3 regions of the Paenibacillus vandeheii genome follow, and region 2 is predicted to be linked to each of the others. Evidence: predicted binding sites of a transcription regulator. Region 2 holds the regulator's gene; each other region holds the start of a gene.
What was found. The regulator Rex, encoded in region 2, represses fermentation and respiration genes when NADH is low (regulators of the CRP and FNR family bind a similar motif). The targets are predictions, from matches to a motif close to TTGTGAAATATTTCACAA.
Positions count from the first base shown of each region.

Region 1: P5G61_RS08380 (cytochrome ubiquinol oxidase subunit I) is a predicted target of Rex. The motif match lies at 1,995-2,012, and genes of this name have one in related genera.
Region 3: pflB (formate C-acetyltransferase) is a predicted target of Rex. The motif match lies at 1,580-1,597, and genes of this name have one in related genera.

Region 1 covers NZ_JAROCD010000004.1:70,251-76,119, reverse strand. The annotation lists gene P5G61_RS08390 (glycosyltransferase) at 1-412, opposite strand, end outside; gene P5G61_RS08385 (hypothetical protein) at 412-1,707, opposite strand; gene P5G61_RS08380 (cytochrome ubiquinol oxidase subunit I) at 2,135-3,550, shown strand; gene cydB (cytochrome d ubiquinol oxidase subunit II) at 3,534-4,550, shown strand; gene cydD (thiol reductant ABC exporter subunit CydD) at 4,552-5,869, shown strand, end outside.
Region 2 covers NZ_JAROCD010000005.1:221,360-227,228, reverse strand. The annotation lists gene P5G61_RS11475 (cell wall elongation regulator TseB-like domain-containing protein) at 1-421, opposite strand, end outside; gene P5G61_RS11470 (amidohydrolase) at 463-1,767, opposite strand; gene P5G61_RS11465 (redox-sensing transcriptional repressor Rex) at 1,754-2,407, opposite strand; gene dinG (ATP-dependent DNA helicase DinG) at 2,645-5,506, opposite strand; gene P5G61_RS11455 (tetratricopeptide repeat protein) at 5,649-5,869, opposite strand, start outside.
Region 3 covers NZ_JAROCD010000005.1:35,177-41,045, forward strand. The annotation lists gene adhE (bifunctional acetaldehyde-CoA/alcohol dehydrogenase) at 1-941, shown strand, start outside; gene pflB (formate C-acetyltransferase) at 1,679-3,937, shown strand; gene pflA (pyruvate formate-lyase-activating protein) at 4,021-4,773, shown strand; gene P5G61_RS10480 (extracellular solute-binding protein) at 4,993-5,869, shown strand, end outside.

The sequences.
Region 1 (5,869 bases), on a different contig from region 2:
CTGTGCTGGCATCATCCACAATGACAATTTCATCCACGAATTCACTCAGATCGTCCAGCACTTCCTCCAGATATCGTCCGCGCTCGTTACGCACCTGTAGCATGGCGGTCAGTTTATTGTCCTGACTTTTACGAACCCGACGAACGGAAAACGGCTCTCTGAATAGGCCTGTATCCTTGTGCTTTACAGCATCCTGATTTCCTGGGTGCTCTGTGCTATATCTTTGATGGGTTTCACTTCGGATATCCAACGGACTCAGCGCATTTTCCAGATGGTTATCGCCAGTTTCCAGTGGCTCAGCGTGCGGTGATTGCGGCGCTTCCGTTAGAGTATGAGATGTCTCGGATCGTATATCCCTATGCACCATCGGTCCATTTACATGTTGTCTTCGTTTCTTCGGGTCCAGCATCATTATGGCACCTCCCCCAGCAATTGCTGGACGGCATGATCCAGCAGCTCCATCTCGACGATCCGGGCAAGAGCATCTTCATCCTCCAGCGCCATCTCCAAAAATTGTCTCACCGCTCCGTGCCGTTCTCCGCGCAGAGCCAGTGCTAGACCCGATAACTGCCGATAGTCCTGTCGGCTGGCGTTATCCTGAATATCCACTGCGTGCACCAAATCCAATGCATCTTCCACACGCCCAGTCTCCTGATAGATACGAAATTTCCAATGTCGTGCCGTTTCGCCGCCGAGTTCATCCAAAATGTGCAATGCGTTTCCGTAATCATCATTCAGACGCAGCAGTTCAGCCTGAACGAGCTGGTCCTCCCCGGCCTCCAGCCAGCGGCAGAGCTGTTCATAATGGTGCCGTTCCTGCTCGTTGCCAGCGCTGATTCCATACACCTGCAACGCATTCTCGATTTCCCCGGTCCTCGCATGAATAGCGGATAGGAATCGATAGTGGGAGCTCACACAATCATTGCGGCCGTTTAATACTGCGTGGGAGAAGGCCTCCTTGAGCGAAGCGGCCGCTCTGGAATCTTCGAGCACATATTCATAGGCGGCCATCAAAAAGGAAATCGTCTCATGCGCTCCTGCTTTGGATCGAAGCTGACGATAGAAGTCGGCGCGCACACTGCATTGCAGCCGGGTAACCGTATCCTGAACACCCGAGAGGGTCTGTCGCAGCGCATGCAGGAATAGCAGTTCATAGTCCCGGAGAAGCACTTCGAGATCATCCTTTTGCATGACACCAGCAGGAGAGGTATCTTCTCCATTTAGCCAGATGGCACGTACACCCTGGAATACCAGCTTCATATAGCGTGTTTCTGAAGTGGTGCCCACCAGATCGGCGATTCCGACCAGTCTTGAAATGCAGCTTTCCCACAAGGGGGACTCCGCTTCTTCACCAACCGGCTCGGGAAGAAGCACAATACAAAGCTCCGGATTGAGCGAGGCTGAGGCGGTCAGCCAGTAGGGATGAGCAACCACTGCAACCGTTCGGGGCTCCTGCAACAATTGTTCAGCTTCGGGAAGTGTGATGACAGTGATATTCGCAGGCATTTCCTCGGAGCGCTCCAGGCTGCTGACATAGTAGACAGGCCCTTCCGCGACCATCAGAGCAGCGATGTCTGGATAGGGAAAAGCAGACCACCCGCCCTTTCGGGGGAAAAGAACATAGCGAAAGGCAGGCAGAGCCGTACTTGATTCTGCATCTACCCCGTGATACGGCTCCGCGTCCGGGATTGGAGACAACTCTTCCATTAATAAATCACCTCACTTGAATTGCAATTTTGTCCGTTCAAGAATTGAAGCAACGTCATCGGAGATTTTTGGATCGTCGTTGCTTTGAATGATATCAATGAAACCAATGGTTCAATATGTAATGCCTTTTTTGCACAGTGTATTTTATGCCTGACACTAACATATGGGCGTTGCGTCCCAAACATGAGCATCTTCCGCGAATAGAGGAAGCTGGCAAGCCCAAAGATTAGGCTTAATTTTTTCTATTGTGTGACCATCGTCACTTTTTTTTGCTGTCATGGCAGGGTTTGTGATAATTGTCACATGTATAAAATAGTCTATCTGGCACAATACGTTCATCAATACGTGTTTGGCTGACAGAAACTGAAGAAGGGGCTTCAATGCCAAATACGAAAACTGCGAAGGAACAGAAAGAAGGGGTAACGGTATGGATCCGATCATGTTATCGCGTATCCAATATGCGCTCACAACGATTTTCCATTTCTTTTTTGTGCCGCTGTCCATCGGTCTTGTGCTGCTGGTAGCGATTATGGAGACGTTGTACGTAGTGAAGGGTAAGGAAGTTTACAAAACGATGGCCAAATTCTGGGGTAAATTGTTCCTGATTAACTTTGCTGTCGGTGTGGTCACAGGCATTCTGCAAGAATTCCAGTTCGGCATGAACTGGTCGGAGTACTCCCGCTTTGTTGGGGATGTATTTGGTGCGCCACTGGCTGTGGAAGCCTTATTGGCGTTTTTTATGGAGTCTACCTTTATTGGACTCTGGATTTTCGGATGGGATCGTTTGTCCAAAAAAGTGCACTTGGCCTGCATCTGGCTGGTATTTGTTGGAACATTCCTGTCTGCGCTCTGGATTCTGGCAGCCAATTCATTCATGCAGCATCCGGTTGGCTTCGAGATTAATAATGGCCGCGCCGAGATGAATGACTTCTTTGCACTGATTACGAATGGTCAACTGCTGGTGGAGTTCCCGCACACGATTTTTGGCGCCTTGATGACAGGAGCATTTGTGGTAACGGGGATTAGTGCTTACAAGTTGATGAAAAAGCAGGATGTGGAGATTTTCCGCAAATCATTTAACATTGCCATCATTATTGGTCTGGTTTCCTCGTTGGGGGTTGCTTTCTCGGGTCACTTCCAGGCGCAATATCTGGTGGAGACGCAGCCGATGAAAATGGCCGCCAGTGAAGGAACATGGACGACGACGGAAGACCCTGCCCCATGGACGGTGGTGGCCTTTATCGATCCGAACAAACAGGAGAATTCCGGCGAGATCAAGATCCCTGGATTGCTCAGTTATCTGTCCTATAGCAAGTTCTCCGGCAGTGTCAAAGGCATGAAAGAACTGCAAGCGGAGTACGAGCAAACGTATGGACCAGGCGACTATATTCCACCAGTCCGGACGACATTCTGGAGCTTCCGCGTCATGATTGCTGCGGGCGGATTGATGATTTTGCTGGCTATATACGGTACATTCCTGGCGATGCGCCGCAAGTTGGAGGGAGCAGGCAAGTGGTTTATGCGTCTGATGGTGTTCGCCATCTCCCTGCCATTTATCGCCAATACATCGGGCTGGATTATGACTGAGGTAGGAAGGCAGCCGTGGACGGTATTTGGCTACATGACGACTGCAGCCGGGGTATCCCCGAACGTAAGCGCAGGACAGATATTGTTCTCCACCATTGCGTTTACAGCAGCGTATACGGTTCTCGGCATTGTGATGGTTTATCTGTTCGTTCGTGAAATCAAGGCCGGGCCATATGCAGTCGAAAAGCCGGAGGAGCATGATGAATCGGCCGATCCGTTCGGCGTGGATGGGGGTTATTCTGTTGTCACTAAGTGAGTTGTGGTTTTTACTGATTGCCGTCTTGTTTGTTGGTTTTTTCTTTCTGGAAGGTTTTGATTTTGGTGTGGGCATGTCCACGGCAATCATCGGCAAAACGGATCGTGAACGTCGTACGCTGATCAACTCGATCGGTCCGTTCTGGGATGGCAATGAGGTTTGGCTGATTACGGCGGGGGGTGCAATGTTTGCAGCTTTCCCGCACTGGTATGCCACGCTGTTCAGCGGTTTTTATCTGCCGCTGGTGGTGGTGCTGCTGGCCTTGATCGGCCGCGGAGTTGCCTTTGAATTCCGCAGCAAGATGAGACATGAACGCTGGCGCAAAACTTGGGACATCATCATCGTGGTCTCCAGTGCGTTGCTGCCGTTCTTGTTCGGGGTTGTTTTCGCTACCTTGATGAAAGGCCTACCTATTGATGCGCAGATGCAGCTTCGCCCCGGCTTCCTGGACATCGTCAATCCATATACGGTGGTAGGTGGGTTGAGCGTGACGTTGTTGTGTCTAGTCCATGGTCTGCTGTTTGCTTCATTACGAACCGTTGGAGATCTCAGAGAACGTGCCCTGAATACAGCTAAAAAACTGATGCTGCCGCTGGCCGCGATCCTCGCGGTCTACGCTGTGATGACATACTTCATGACCAATGTGTTCGCTGTGCGCGGCTGGGCACTCTGGATTATGGTTGTCCTGGGTGCTGCTGCATTGGGTTTGGCCGCTTACTTCGTGCGTCAGAAACGTGAAGCCTGGGCCTTCGGCATGACGGGAGCCGTGATTGCAATCGCGTTTGCTTCCGTATTCATCGGTCTGTTCCCAAGGGTCATGGTGAGTTCAATGGGTTCGGCGTTTGACCTGACGGTCTACAACGCTTCATCCGGTGCATATTCGCTGAAAGTGATGACCATTGTGGCTTGTACGCTGCTTCCGTTTGTACTCGGCTATCAGATCTGGAGTTATTACATTTTCCGCAAACGTCTGAACGATCAGCATCACTTGGAGTACTGAGATGGGACGGGGGCTGCTAAAGCTGCCGGGTATCCGGCCGGTACTCGCGCTGGCCTCAGCGCTGGTGCTGTTGCAGGCGATGACAATTATTATGCAGGCCAAATGGCTGGCACAGGCCATTACGGCTTTGTTTGAAGGTTCGACCGTAACGGAGCAGTACCCGGTGCTGCTGTGGTTCCTGGCTGCTTTTGCTGCCCGCTATGCCATCTCCTTCTGGTTGCAGCTCATCGCTTCGCGATATGCGGAGGAGACAGGAAACGATCTGCGCAGGCAGATGGTGGAGCAGTGGTTCCGGCTGGGGCCGCGTTTTGCCAAAACGGAGGGAACAGGGCACCTGGTCACGTTGGCGCGCGAAGGAACAGCCCAGTATAAGACGTATGTGGAACTGTTTATTCCTCGAATGCTGGGGATGGGATTCACGCCAATCGTTATTCTGTTGTACGTCTTCAAGCTGGATATGATGTCCGGGGTTATTTTGACGCTGACGCTGCCCATCCTGATCGTGTTTATGATTCTGGTGGGTTTGGCTGCACAGCGGAAGATTGATGGACAGTTCAAGTCTTACAAAGCGCTGGCGAACCATTTTGTGGATACGCTGCGTGGATTGGAGACACTGAAAACACTGGGACAGAGCGGCAGACATGGCGAGACAATTATTCGGGTCAGCCAGCGTTATCGTAAGGCTACGATGTCTACCCTGCGCATGGCTTTTCTGTCCTCTTTCGCACTCGATTTCTTCACCATGCTGTCGGTGGCTTCGGTGGCGGTTGGTTTGGGGCTGCGGCTAACGGATGGGCATATGCTGCTTGGGCCGGCGCTGACTGTACTCATTCTCGCACCCGAATACTTCTTGCCTGTACGAATGGTAGGCGCAGATTACCACGCCACATTGGATGGCAAAGAGGCCGGGGAAGCGATCAGTCAGATGATTGAACGAGGGAAATTGGCTGAACGTAAGCAAAAGGAAGAATACACGAGTGCTGTTCTGCATGATGTGTCAGAAAAGAACGGAGACTCCTCTTCGCCTGAGCCTTTTTCTGGCCCAAGCGATGTGCCTCCATCCACCATACGGGTGGTTTTGCGTGAGGTAAGTGATCGGAGTGGCGTCGCTGCTTCCTCATCGAAACCGTTCTGGGAGGCGACCTGTAGAGTAGCTCTCACCAACGTACAGGTGCGGCATGAGGAAGATGGGCCATGCTCGCTGAATGATGTGACGTTTCAGGTTTCCGGTCTTGGCAAAGTAGGGATTATTGGAGCCAGCGGAGCAGGGAAATCAACCTTGATTGATGTATTGGCAGGCTTCCAGCCACTCACTTCAG
Region 2 (5,869 bases):
TTCCATTCACAACACCTGGCATGATTCGTTTGATCTCCCCGCCTGGAACTTCAGAGCTGAACCGATTTCGAATCTGTGCTTCAGACATGCCGTTCTTCAGCAGTTCACTGTGCACCGCATTGGTCCCTGTCACAGGCTTGTTATTTTCATCAAACTTGATCCACACCAATACATCCTGGTTATCCTTATTTTTACCGATCAGGGTCCAGTATATGTTGTCTCCGCCGTCTTTTTGCCCCCAGACATACTTACGCAGGTCTTCGTGTGACGTAATCCCGACCTGTTCCTGGGCCACCTGTATGGCCAACGCCTCTTCCTTGCGCTGATCCTGGGTAACATAGACATAATAACGCTGAAGTCCAAACAGAATCAGAACCAGGAGCAGCAGCGAAATCCATATCCACTTCTTTTTTTTCTTCAAAAGCCGAACTTCCTTTCCCTATGACGATGCTGTCCTTGGAATTAACGGGCAAGCAGACCGTCAAATGCCAGTTGAGACTCACGCAAAATACGCTCTTCATCCATCGTAAGACATTCGCCATGTTTAACCACTTGTTTACCATCCACCCACACATGCTCTACATCTTTGGCTGATGCAGAGTATATGGTATGGGAAATCAGATCCGTATGCGGATAGAAATGGGCTTGTTCAATATTCAAGGCGATGAAGTCAGCCTTCATGCCTGTTTGCAGTGCTCCTGTATTGTTCAGGAATATGGATTTGGCACCATACGAAGTTCCAAGCAGAAGTGCTTCCCCTGCTGGCACTGCGGTAGGGTCACCGGACACACCTTTGTGAATCAAAGCAGCAAGTCTCATCTCTTCAAACATATCGAGGTTATTGTTACTTGCTGGTCCATCTGTTCCGAGGGACACGGTCACCCCTGCTTTCAGCAGATCAGGTACTCGTGCAACACCCGAAGCCAATTTCAGGTTACTGCCTGGATTGTGGGAAACTGCTACATCATGTCGTGCAAGAATTTCGATCTCCTCATCATTCAGATGTACCGCATGTGCAACCAGAGATGGACGGGAGAAAAATCCTAGCTTCTCCAGATGTGCAACCGGACGCAGACCGTAGTCAGCCACGTTCTGTTCCACTTCACGAAGCGTTTCAGACATATGCGTATGCAAAGGCAGATTCAGGTCATGAGCAACCTGTACCAGCTTCTCTATGTAATCCGGAGGGCAAGTGTAGGGAGCATGTGGAGAAATTACGGTTGTAATTCTTCCGTCTGCTTGTCCATTCCATTGACGGGCAAATGCTGCGGATTCTTCCAGCTTGCGCTGTTGTTCTTCCGCTGAGCAAAGTCCGATTACCCCACGTGCCAGAGCAGCACGAACGCCGGATTGTTCCACCACTTTTGCAACCTGATCCATATGATCATACATATCCAGGAATGCTGTTGTTCCACCTTTCAACATTTCAAGTACGGAAAGTGATGTGCCCCAATATACGTCTTCAGACGTCATTTTGGCTTCCATTGGCCACATTTTCTCCTGCAACCATACTTGTAATGCCAAATCATCTCCATGACCTCTCAGAAGCGACATGGCTGCGTGACCATGCGTATTGATCAGACCCGGCAAGAAGAGCAGTCCTTTTCCGTCCACCTTTGTCAGACTTTCGTCTCCTTCCGGCAAAGTCTCACCAATATGCACAATCTTGTCATTCTCGACAACCATATAACCTTGAACCACTTTCCAATTCGTGCCCTCACTGACGGCAAATTTGCCGTTGTGAATTACCCATCTATTTGTCGTCATCTTCCTCGTCGTCCTTTCCGTTCTCCAAATAATAAGCAAGGCTAAGCAGATCCGTCGTAAAATCGGCATGATGAATGCGAATATGCGGCGGGGTCTTCAGGATCGTTGGCGCAAAATTCAGAATCGCTTCAATTCCTGACTCAATCAACTGATCGGCAACATTTTGGGCTTCCGTATCCGGAACCGTGATAATCCCTATACGAATGTTATCTTTTTTGACCGAATCCGTTAATTCATTCATCGGTTGCACCGTCAGACTGTTGATTTGACTTCCAATCTTCGGACCGTAGGCATCAAATACAGCGACAATTTTCATGTTGTCTTTGAGGTAGGCATTGTAATTGGATAAGGCGTGTCCTAAATTACCTGCTCCGACAAGAGCTACATTGATCTGCTGGTCTATTTTCAGAATATGGCGGATCTTCTCGATGAGATATGAAACGTCATATCCGATCCCTTTACGACCAAAGTCACCGAAGTAAGCCAGGTCTTTACGAATCTGAGCCGGATTCAAATCCAGTCTCAATCCAAGTTCTTGTGAAGAAACCGTATTGACTTCGCGCTGATGCAGTTCATTCAAATAACGCAAGTAAACAGGCAATCTTCGCACCACGGCTTCCGAAATTTTATCTGATTTCATTCATTGCTCCCCCTTACCAAGGCCACGATAGATAGATGAAAAGATGAGCACCCTGTCTAAAACGATGCAAAAAGATGACTGAATTAAACAGGATGCTCTTTGTTATATAATGGATAATTGCTTAAATTACTTCTTTAATCGCTTTACTCACTATTCATGAAACGAATGAATGATATTGCTCAATTTTACCGCCAATTAGTGGCTTCATGCAATCATATAAGCTACAGAGCATAGCTGTTATTGCTGTTCATCGGTTGGTCTCTCAAGCCATTCCGAAATGCGAGGAACCATCTGCTCTGTGAGCATGTGTTCCATTTTGGGACCTGGTAATGAATATAAAAAGTACTTGCCATAATATGCTTCAATGACACGTGTATCGTATACAATCACAATACCTCTGTCTTTGCCCGTACGAACCAGTCTGCCGAATCCCTGTTTGAAGCGGATAACGGCTTGCGGCACGGACAGCTTCATAAACGGATTTTTCTTCTGTTGCTGCAAAAGCTCACTCTTCGCTTCAACTAATGGGTGATTTGGTGGCTGGAACGGCAGTCTGACAATCGCAAGACAGGTCAGAGCCTCTCCAGGAATGTCCACTCCTTCCCAGAAGCTGCTTGTGCCAAGAAGTACAGTTGCTTTCGCATCTTGGAAGCGGCGTGTAAGCTTGGAACGGCTGCCGCTGTCCACCCCTTGCCCGAGCAAAGAGATATCATTACCTGACAAGGCCTCCTTAAGCGGGTCATAGACCTGGCGCAGCATGCGGTAGGAGGTGAACAACACCATCATGCGTCCACGAGTCGCGATAGCCGTTTCCGCGAGCGAATGCACGAGCATATCCACAAAGTGGGCATCACCTACACTGCCCTTCACACTTGGGAAATCACGCGGAATGACGAGCAGGGCCTGTTCGCGATAGTTGAATGGTGACGGCAGCATGGATGTCAACAAGCGGTTATTCTCGGCAGCTTCCTGCAAGCCAAGCTGTTCGATCATGAATTGAAATGACTTGTCAACGGAGAGCGTAGCCGATGTAAGCACAACGCTTTTCTTTTTATCAAAGAACATATCCTTCAATTGCGCACTGACATCGACAGGAACGGCATAGAGCTGCAGTGATTTACTGCGGAACTGGCCGCTAGCCTCCATCCAGTACACGGTATTGGCATCATCCATTCGCATGAAGAAACGCAGATTATCCTTGATCGTTGCCAAGTCCTTGAGCAGTCCTGAGATATCCGTAATCAGACTATCGGACTGATAATCATCCTGATCTTCTTTCACTTCAAGCAGCAGCTTGTCGCCTTTACGAATCAAATCACCTAGGGTTACATAGATTTGGTTTTCTACGTCCTGCAATTCCTGCCATTTGGCCGGTTTTTGCGAAGGCTTCAGTCTAAGTGAAAATTGTCCAGTCTCGCCTGGAGAAGCATCGCTACGTTCAGGCAGCAGGCCAAACAGTGTATCGCTTAGTCGATCCCATATCTCCTTAACTTCAACGGCAAGCGGGAACATCTGATCAATCATGGAGCCCCACTGTACCGAATTTTCATGACCCGACAGTTGAGAACGAAGCATCGGAAGTTGGCCATTACGGCTATCTTTAAACAGTCGGGTCAATGTATGAACCAACGTAAAATATTTCATGTGAAGACCAAGATGCTTACCTGCTACATCCTCCAGATGATGTGCCTCATCAATGACAAGACTTTCGTAGGCTGGCAGCAGCTGATGTGCTGCTTTGACATCCGTAAACAATTTCGAATGATTCGTTATGACGATATCGGACAGCCCGGCTTCATGTTTGGCCCGATGATAGAAACATTTACGGAACCAAGGACAGGAGCGTCCAAGACAGGATTCAGACTCACTCTGTACCGTCTCCCAGAAGTCTCCACCGCGCCCGCTTAGATTAAGCTCCTCGTCGTCTCCAGTCTCCGTCTGGGTAAGCCAGACAATCATCTGAGCTGCTGTAAAATAATCCTCTTTCGGTGTAGCGAATTCACGTTTATTGATTTTATGCTCAAACTTACGCAGACACAGATAGTGCCCACGTCCTTTGAACACCGCTGCCTTGAACGGGAACGGAACCACTTGGGTCAGCATAGGAATATCCCGCTCTCTCAATTGCTCCTGCAGGTTGATGGTATGTGTGCTGACCATGACTTTCTGTTCCTGTTTCACACTTTCATAGATAGCAGGCAACAAATAACCAAGCGATTTGCCTGTACCCGTTCCAGCTTCAATCAATAGATGCTTCTCTTCATCCAACGCTTGTCGTACACTGCTGAACATCTGAGTCTGCGCCTCGCGCTCCTCATAATGGTCCAGCGTCTCCTTCAGGTTATCTCTAACCTGATCCATAAACTGCTCAAAACTTACGTTTTCCAGCGGGTTACCCTCCCGCTCATCACGTGGTGAACCTATATCAGTCCAGTCACTCACGTTCAGGGCGAGCTGGCGATAATACGTATGACCATCCAGGTCCTGAATCGGCTCTGATTCCTTCTCAGTACGCATTCCGTCGAAGAACCAACCCAAGTCGCTATCTTCTGGCGCAAACAGATCACTGAGGCGCTGAATCGTGATCAGAGGCAATGCACGCAGCTCATCGAGACACTTCAGTAATACAAAAGCTGTCGCAAGAGCATCACTGTCTGCCTGATGAGGGCGGTCATGCTGAAATCCGAATTCTGAAGACACATATCCGAGTTGATAAGAGCCCAGTGATGGGAACGTGATCTTCAGGAAATCAATCGTATCCAGAATACGTCCGGTGAACGGCAGGTAACCGCAGCGATCGAGTGCATTTTGAAGAAAGTGAAAATCAAAAGCAACGTTGTGCCCAACAAGAACCACATCGTCGAGCAGCGGAACCATCTCCATCATCATCTCTTCCAATGATGGAGCATCCGCTACATCTTCATCAGTAATACCGGTTAACCCCGTAATAAACGGAGGAATCGGTACACCTGGGTTCACATAAGAACTATATATTTGAGTTATGCTGTAGTCATGATCTATGATGGCAAGTCCGGCTTGTATAATCTCACCGTCGGACTGCGTGCCGGTTGTTTCGAAATCCAATACGGCAAATTTCATTGCAATGTACGGTCCCTTCCATTCCAGTCTATGTTACAGCATAGCAAAAAAAAGGGCATTTGAAAATTAACTGACAAAAAAGGCGGTGTCCCCTCCGCTATGCCAGAGGAGGGAACACCGTCTTTATGCCGCCGAATGGCCCTTAATTTAAGGCTGTCAGCTGATTTGCATATTGCAATTTTCCGCTGTTTAATCGACAGGCTTCCATGTTATACAGCGGTTCGGTCAACGTCGGGTCATACTGAAGCGCCTGCGCAAATAGTGAACATGCACCTTCAGGATTCGCGAGTTTAGCCTCAATACAGCCCAGGACGTTACATACCAGTCCCTTCAATCTCGGCGAACCGTTCAGATGCATAATCC
Region 3 (5,869 bases), 190 kb from region 2:
CTGCCAAAGCGATGTGGTTGTTCTATGAATATCCGGACACGGACTTCAACGATTTGAAACAAAAATTCATGGATATCCGCAAACGGATCTACAAATATCCACGTCTCGGCGTGAAAGCGAAATTTGTAGCCATCCCGACAACTTCGGGCACAGGTTCGGAAGTAACATCGTTCGCGGTCATCACAGACAAAAACCAAGGGAACACCAAATATCCGCTGGCAGACTACGAGTTAACACCAGACGTAGCCATCGTAGACCCGGAATTCGTATACTCTCTGCCTAGAACCGCTGTTGCGGATACAGGTATGGACGTATTGACTCACGCCATTGAAGCCTATGTATCCGTCATGGCGAATGATTACACGGATGGTCTCGCGATCAAAGCGATTCAACTGGTATTCCAATATCTTGAGCAATCGGCGCTCCAAGGTGACAAATTGGCTCGTGAGAAAATGCATAATGCTTCGACGATTGCCGGTATGGCTTTTGCCAACGCATTCCTGGGCATCAACCACAGCTTGGCACATAAATGGGGCGGTCAGTACCATACCGCACATGGACGTACCAATGCGATCCTGATGCCGCACGTTATTCGCTACAATGCGAAAAAACCGACGAAGTTTGCATCGTTCCCGAAATATTCGCACTTTGTTGCAGATGAGCGCTATGCCGAGATTGCCCGCATTCTGGGATTGCCTGCACGTACGACAGAAGAAGGGGTTACCAGTCTCATCAATGCCATTCGCAAACTGAACAAAACATTGGGTATTGAAGAATCGTTCCAAGAAATCGGATTTGACGCAAAAGACTTTGAAGCACATGTCGACTATCTGGCAGACCGCGCATTCGAGGACCAATGTACAACCGCCAACCCAAAAATGCCGCTCGTAACTGAACTGGCAGATGTATACCGCAATGCTTTCTACGGCAAGTTTGAATAATTTGAATAACAACTTAAAGCAACAGCAAGGTTGAGGCAGAAATAGTCAGGGTTCCCCGTAAGGGGAGCCCCGATTGCCGTCTTTTTTTAAAGGTTATACGTAATCCGTGATGTGGCTGTTTGAACCAGACATTCACACGATAACGTAGAGGGCAGAAAAAACGGAAGAAGCGAAGGGCATGCTTTTCCAAGCATGATTTTAACCTATATTGCTATATAGAATGAACCATACATGTACACAAGAACGGAGGGGATAGAAATAACCTGAAGAAGCGATAGCGTTCGCCTTTATCCCCGGATTTTTCCCTTTTCAAAGGGAATCAAAAAAATCTGGGGGTAACAGCGATCGGAAGGTTGTTCTATCCTTGGAGTGGCCGGTGTACATATCCTTTCGTTCAATTTATATAGTTCCAATTGAAATCGGGCTTAACAGCGATCGGAGGTTGTTCTGCCCGCGCAGTGGCTAAGTGTGAATATTATAGGGTTCAAAGAGACACAGCGCAGGTGAAGTGAGGATGGTCACAAACTTTGTGATATAAATCACAGATGTTGAAAGAGCGAAGACGTATACTGAAAATGTAAGAAAAACATTCATCCGCGGTTCCGGTTCCCAAGTAGAGAGAACATGTTCCGGCTTACATGTGAAATTTATCACATTAATCGCGGCTCTGGGCACAGATGAGACGAGTGAAGCATCCTGTCATGTGTCCGGAAATCCAAATTTGTGGAGGGATTACTATGTCGGTGATCGAAAAAGATGTCAAACAACAAACAGGCTGGAGAAACTTTACCAAAGGAACATGGACGAAATCCGTAGATGTGAATGATTTTCTGGCACGCAACTTATCACCTTACTATGGCGACGAAGCGTTTCTTGTAGGTGCAACTCAGAATACGAAAGAGTTATGGGATATCGTATCCGATCTGACCAAGAAAGAACGCGATAACGGCGGTGTACTCGATGTTGACGTAAACACGCCAGCAACCATTGTTTCACACCAACCAGGGTATCTGGATCAATCCAAAGAGCAGATTGTTGGGGTTCAAACGGATGCTCCATTCAAACGTTCCATTCAGCCATTCGGCGGAATCCGCATGATGATTGATGCTTGTGAAGCATATGGCTTCGAAATGCCTCAAGGTGTCATTGATATATTTACGAACATCCGTAAAACACATAACCAGGGCGTATTCGATGCTTACACATCCGACATGCGTGCAGCACGTAAAGCAGGCATTATTACCGGTCTGCCAGATGCTTACGGCCGTGGCCGCATCATCGGTGACTATCGTCGGGTAGCTCTCTATGGCGTAGATTTCCTGATTCGGAATAAAAAAGGCGAACTGAATGCACTTGAAGTCGATGTGATTGATGAAGATGTCATTCGCCTGCGTGAAGAACTGTCTGAACAGATCCGTGCATTGCAGGAATTGAAACAACTGGGTGAAATGCACGGTTTCGATATTTCCTTGCCAGCAACAACCGCCAAAGAAGCGTTCCAATGGCTCTACTTCGGTTACCTGGCTGCGATCAAAGAGCAAAACGGTGCGGCGATGTCCCTTGGACGTGTTTCTTCGTTCCTTGATATTTACATCGAACGTGATTTGCAAGAAGGCTTGCTAACTGAGGAACAAGCTCAGGAACTGGTGGACCATTTTGTAATGAAACTGCGGATTGTTAAGTTCCTGCGTACGCCGGATTATAACGAATTGTTCAGTGGAGACCCAACATGGGTAACCGAATCCATCGGCGGTATGTCCGTAAATGGAGAAACCCGTGTTACGAAAAACAGCTTCCGTTTCCTGCACACCTTGAACAACCTCGGTCCTGCACCTGAGCCGAACTTGACTGTACTTTGGTCCACCAAGCTTCCGGAAGCGTTCAAACAATACTGTACGAAAGTATCCATCGAAACGAGCTCCATCCAGTACGAAAATGATGATCTGATGCGTCCGATCTACGGAGACGATTACGGTATTGCTTGCTGCGTATCTGCGATGAAGATCGGGAAACAAATGCAGTTCTTTGGCGCTCGTGCCAACCTGGCAAAAGCATTGCTGTATGCAATCAACGGCGGTCGTGACGAGAAATCGGGTGCACAAGTCGGCCCTGAATATCCAGCAATTACGAGCGAAGTACTGGATTACAATGAAGTGATGAAACGTTTCAAACCGATGATGGAATGGCTTGCCAAACTGTATATGAACTCACTCAACGTCATTCACTACATGCATGACAAATACAGCTACGAGCGTATCGAAATGGCCCTGCATGATCGTGACATCGTTCGTACGATGGCTTGTGGTATTGCTGGTCTCTCGGTTGCAGCAGATTCTCTGAGTGCAATCAAGTATGCTAAAGTCAAACCGATCCGCAACGAACAAGGCATCGCAATTGATTTTGAAATTGAAGGTGAATTCCCTTGTTACGGTAACAATGAAGACAGTGTGGACAGTATCGCGGTTGAGCTGGTGGAAAGCTTCATGGGTATGATTCGCAAACACAAAGCATATCGTAATGCGATTCCCACTCAATCCGTACTGACGATCACATCGAACGTGGTGTATGGCAAGAAAACAGGTACAACACCAGATGGCCGTAAAGCAGGCGAACCATTTGCACCAGGAGCGAACCCAATGCATGGTCGTGACAAAAAAGGTGCGCTGGCATCTCTGGGTTCTGTAGCCAAATTGCCATATGAACACAGTCTTGATGGTATTTCCAATACCTTCTCCATCGTGCCAAAAGCACTAGGTAAAGAGGAGAATACACGTAAATCCAATTTGACTGCGATGCTGGATGGTTACTTTGGTCAAGGAGCACACCATCTGAACGTGAACGTATTTGATCGTCAGCAGCTGATTGACGCGATGGATCACCCGGAAAACTATCCACAGCTGACTGTACGGGTTTCCGGTTACGCGGTTAACTTTATTAAACTGACACGTGAGCAACAACTTGATGTCATTAACCGGACCTTCCACGGTTCGATGTAATTTGGGCTTAACTTAACGGTTCAAAGCAGTAGAATCTCCATAATAACGCACAGCGGATGCGGATACAGAAAGGAAGAGGCAGCATGGTTAACGGACATATTCATTCACTCGAAACTTTCGGGACGGTTGACGGCCCAGGCATCCGCTTCGTGCTTTTTATGCAAGGATGTCTGCTCAAATGCCAGTATTGTCATAATCCGGACACTTGGGCACTGGATGGTGGCAGGGAAATGAGCGTGGAGGAGGTACTGGCTGAAATCGAGCCATACTTGTCCTACTATCGCAGCTCTGGCGGCGGACTTACGGTATCCGGCGGGGAGCCCACATTGCAGGCTCATTTTGTAGCTGAAGTGTTCAAAGAAGCGAAACGCCGCTGGGGATTGCACACTACGCTGGACAGCAACGGCTTCAATGAACCGGATCGGATTCATGATTTGTTAGATAATACAGATTTGGTTCTGCTGGATCTGAAGCACATCAATGATGAGAAACATATTAAGCTGACAGGCAAATCCAACGAGAGAACGTTGCGCACCGCACAGTGGTTATCGGACAATGGACGAAAAATGTGGATTCGCCACGTGTATGTGCCGGGGATTCACAACGAGGAAGAAGATTTGCTCAATTTGGGGCGGTTTATTGGAACGCTCAATGGAGTTGAGAAGTTCGAAATCCTGCCTTATCATCAGATGGGTATTTACAAATGGCAGGCGCTGGGGAAAGCCTATCCGCTCGATGGTGTTCCTTCTCCGAGTGATGAGGAAGTAGAGCGGGCGTATCGTTTGATTGAACAAGGTCGTACGGAAACAGCGGGCATGGCTTGCTCCAATAAATAATCAACATTTATATACAGATCTTCCAACCAAGCAGTCTTTGCGAACAGGTTTCGCAGGGGCTGTTTTTTTTGCTGTTACCCATTGTAAACACAAGATTAATTGTCCAGTGAAGGATTTTATCCCTCCATTGATGAATTGTCATCCTTACGATGTTAGCTACAACTTTTTATAATCAGAGTGTAAAGCCAAATGCTCAATATCTTGAGGAGGGTCATACGAATGAAAAAAGGAATGACGTTGCTGCTTTCATTATTGCTCATCACTTCATGGACGCTGGCGGGATGTTCAAGCTCAAGCAGCGAACCACAGCAGGGGGCAGGCAATACGCCTGCAGAGACAAGCAAGGAACCGGTTGAAATGCTTCTCCGTCACACTCAGGTGGGTGCCGACAAACAAAAAAGGCTGGCCATTCTGCAGGACGTCGTTACCAAAGTGGAGAGCGAAGTACCTAACCTGACCTTTACACTGGACGGCGTTGAATCCGATGTAAACCGCAAAGAGAAACTTCGTGGGGAGATGGCAGCGGGCAATCCGCCGGATATCTTCGAATTGTTCGGCAGTCCGGACTCCAAAGTATATGCCAAGGAAGGCATGTTGCTGGATCTCACACCGATTCTGCAAGAGCTGGGCATTCAAGACCAATTTTCATCACTTGAACCATTCACCTATGAAGGCAAAGTGTACGGACTGCCTATTGGGGGATCGGGTGAAGGTTTCTTCTACAATAAAGAGTATTTTACACAAAAAGGTTGGAAAGCGCCTTCAACAATGGCTGAGCTGGATAATATGCTCGCTGAGATCAAGGCTGATGGCAAGGTGCCACTTGCTTCTGCATCCAAAGCAGGCTGGGTTCCACTCATGTTAACGAACCATCTTTGGTCCCGTTATGCCGGACCTGATATTACTGCGAAGTTTGCTACAGGTGAAGCCAAGTGGACTGATCCAGGCGTCGTCGCAGGATTCGCGAAGCATAAGGAATGGGTGGATAAAGGTTACTTCAAAAAAGGCGAGCTTGGCTATGAATATGCTGAATATACAACTCAATTTACGAGCGGTGAAGCGATTCTGATGTATGACGGAACGTGGAAATCGTCTG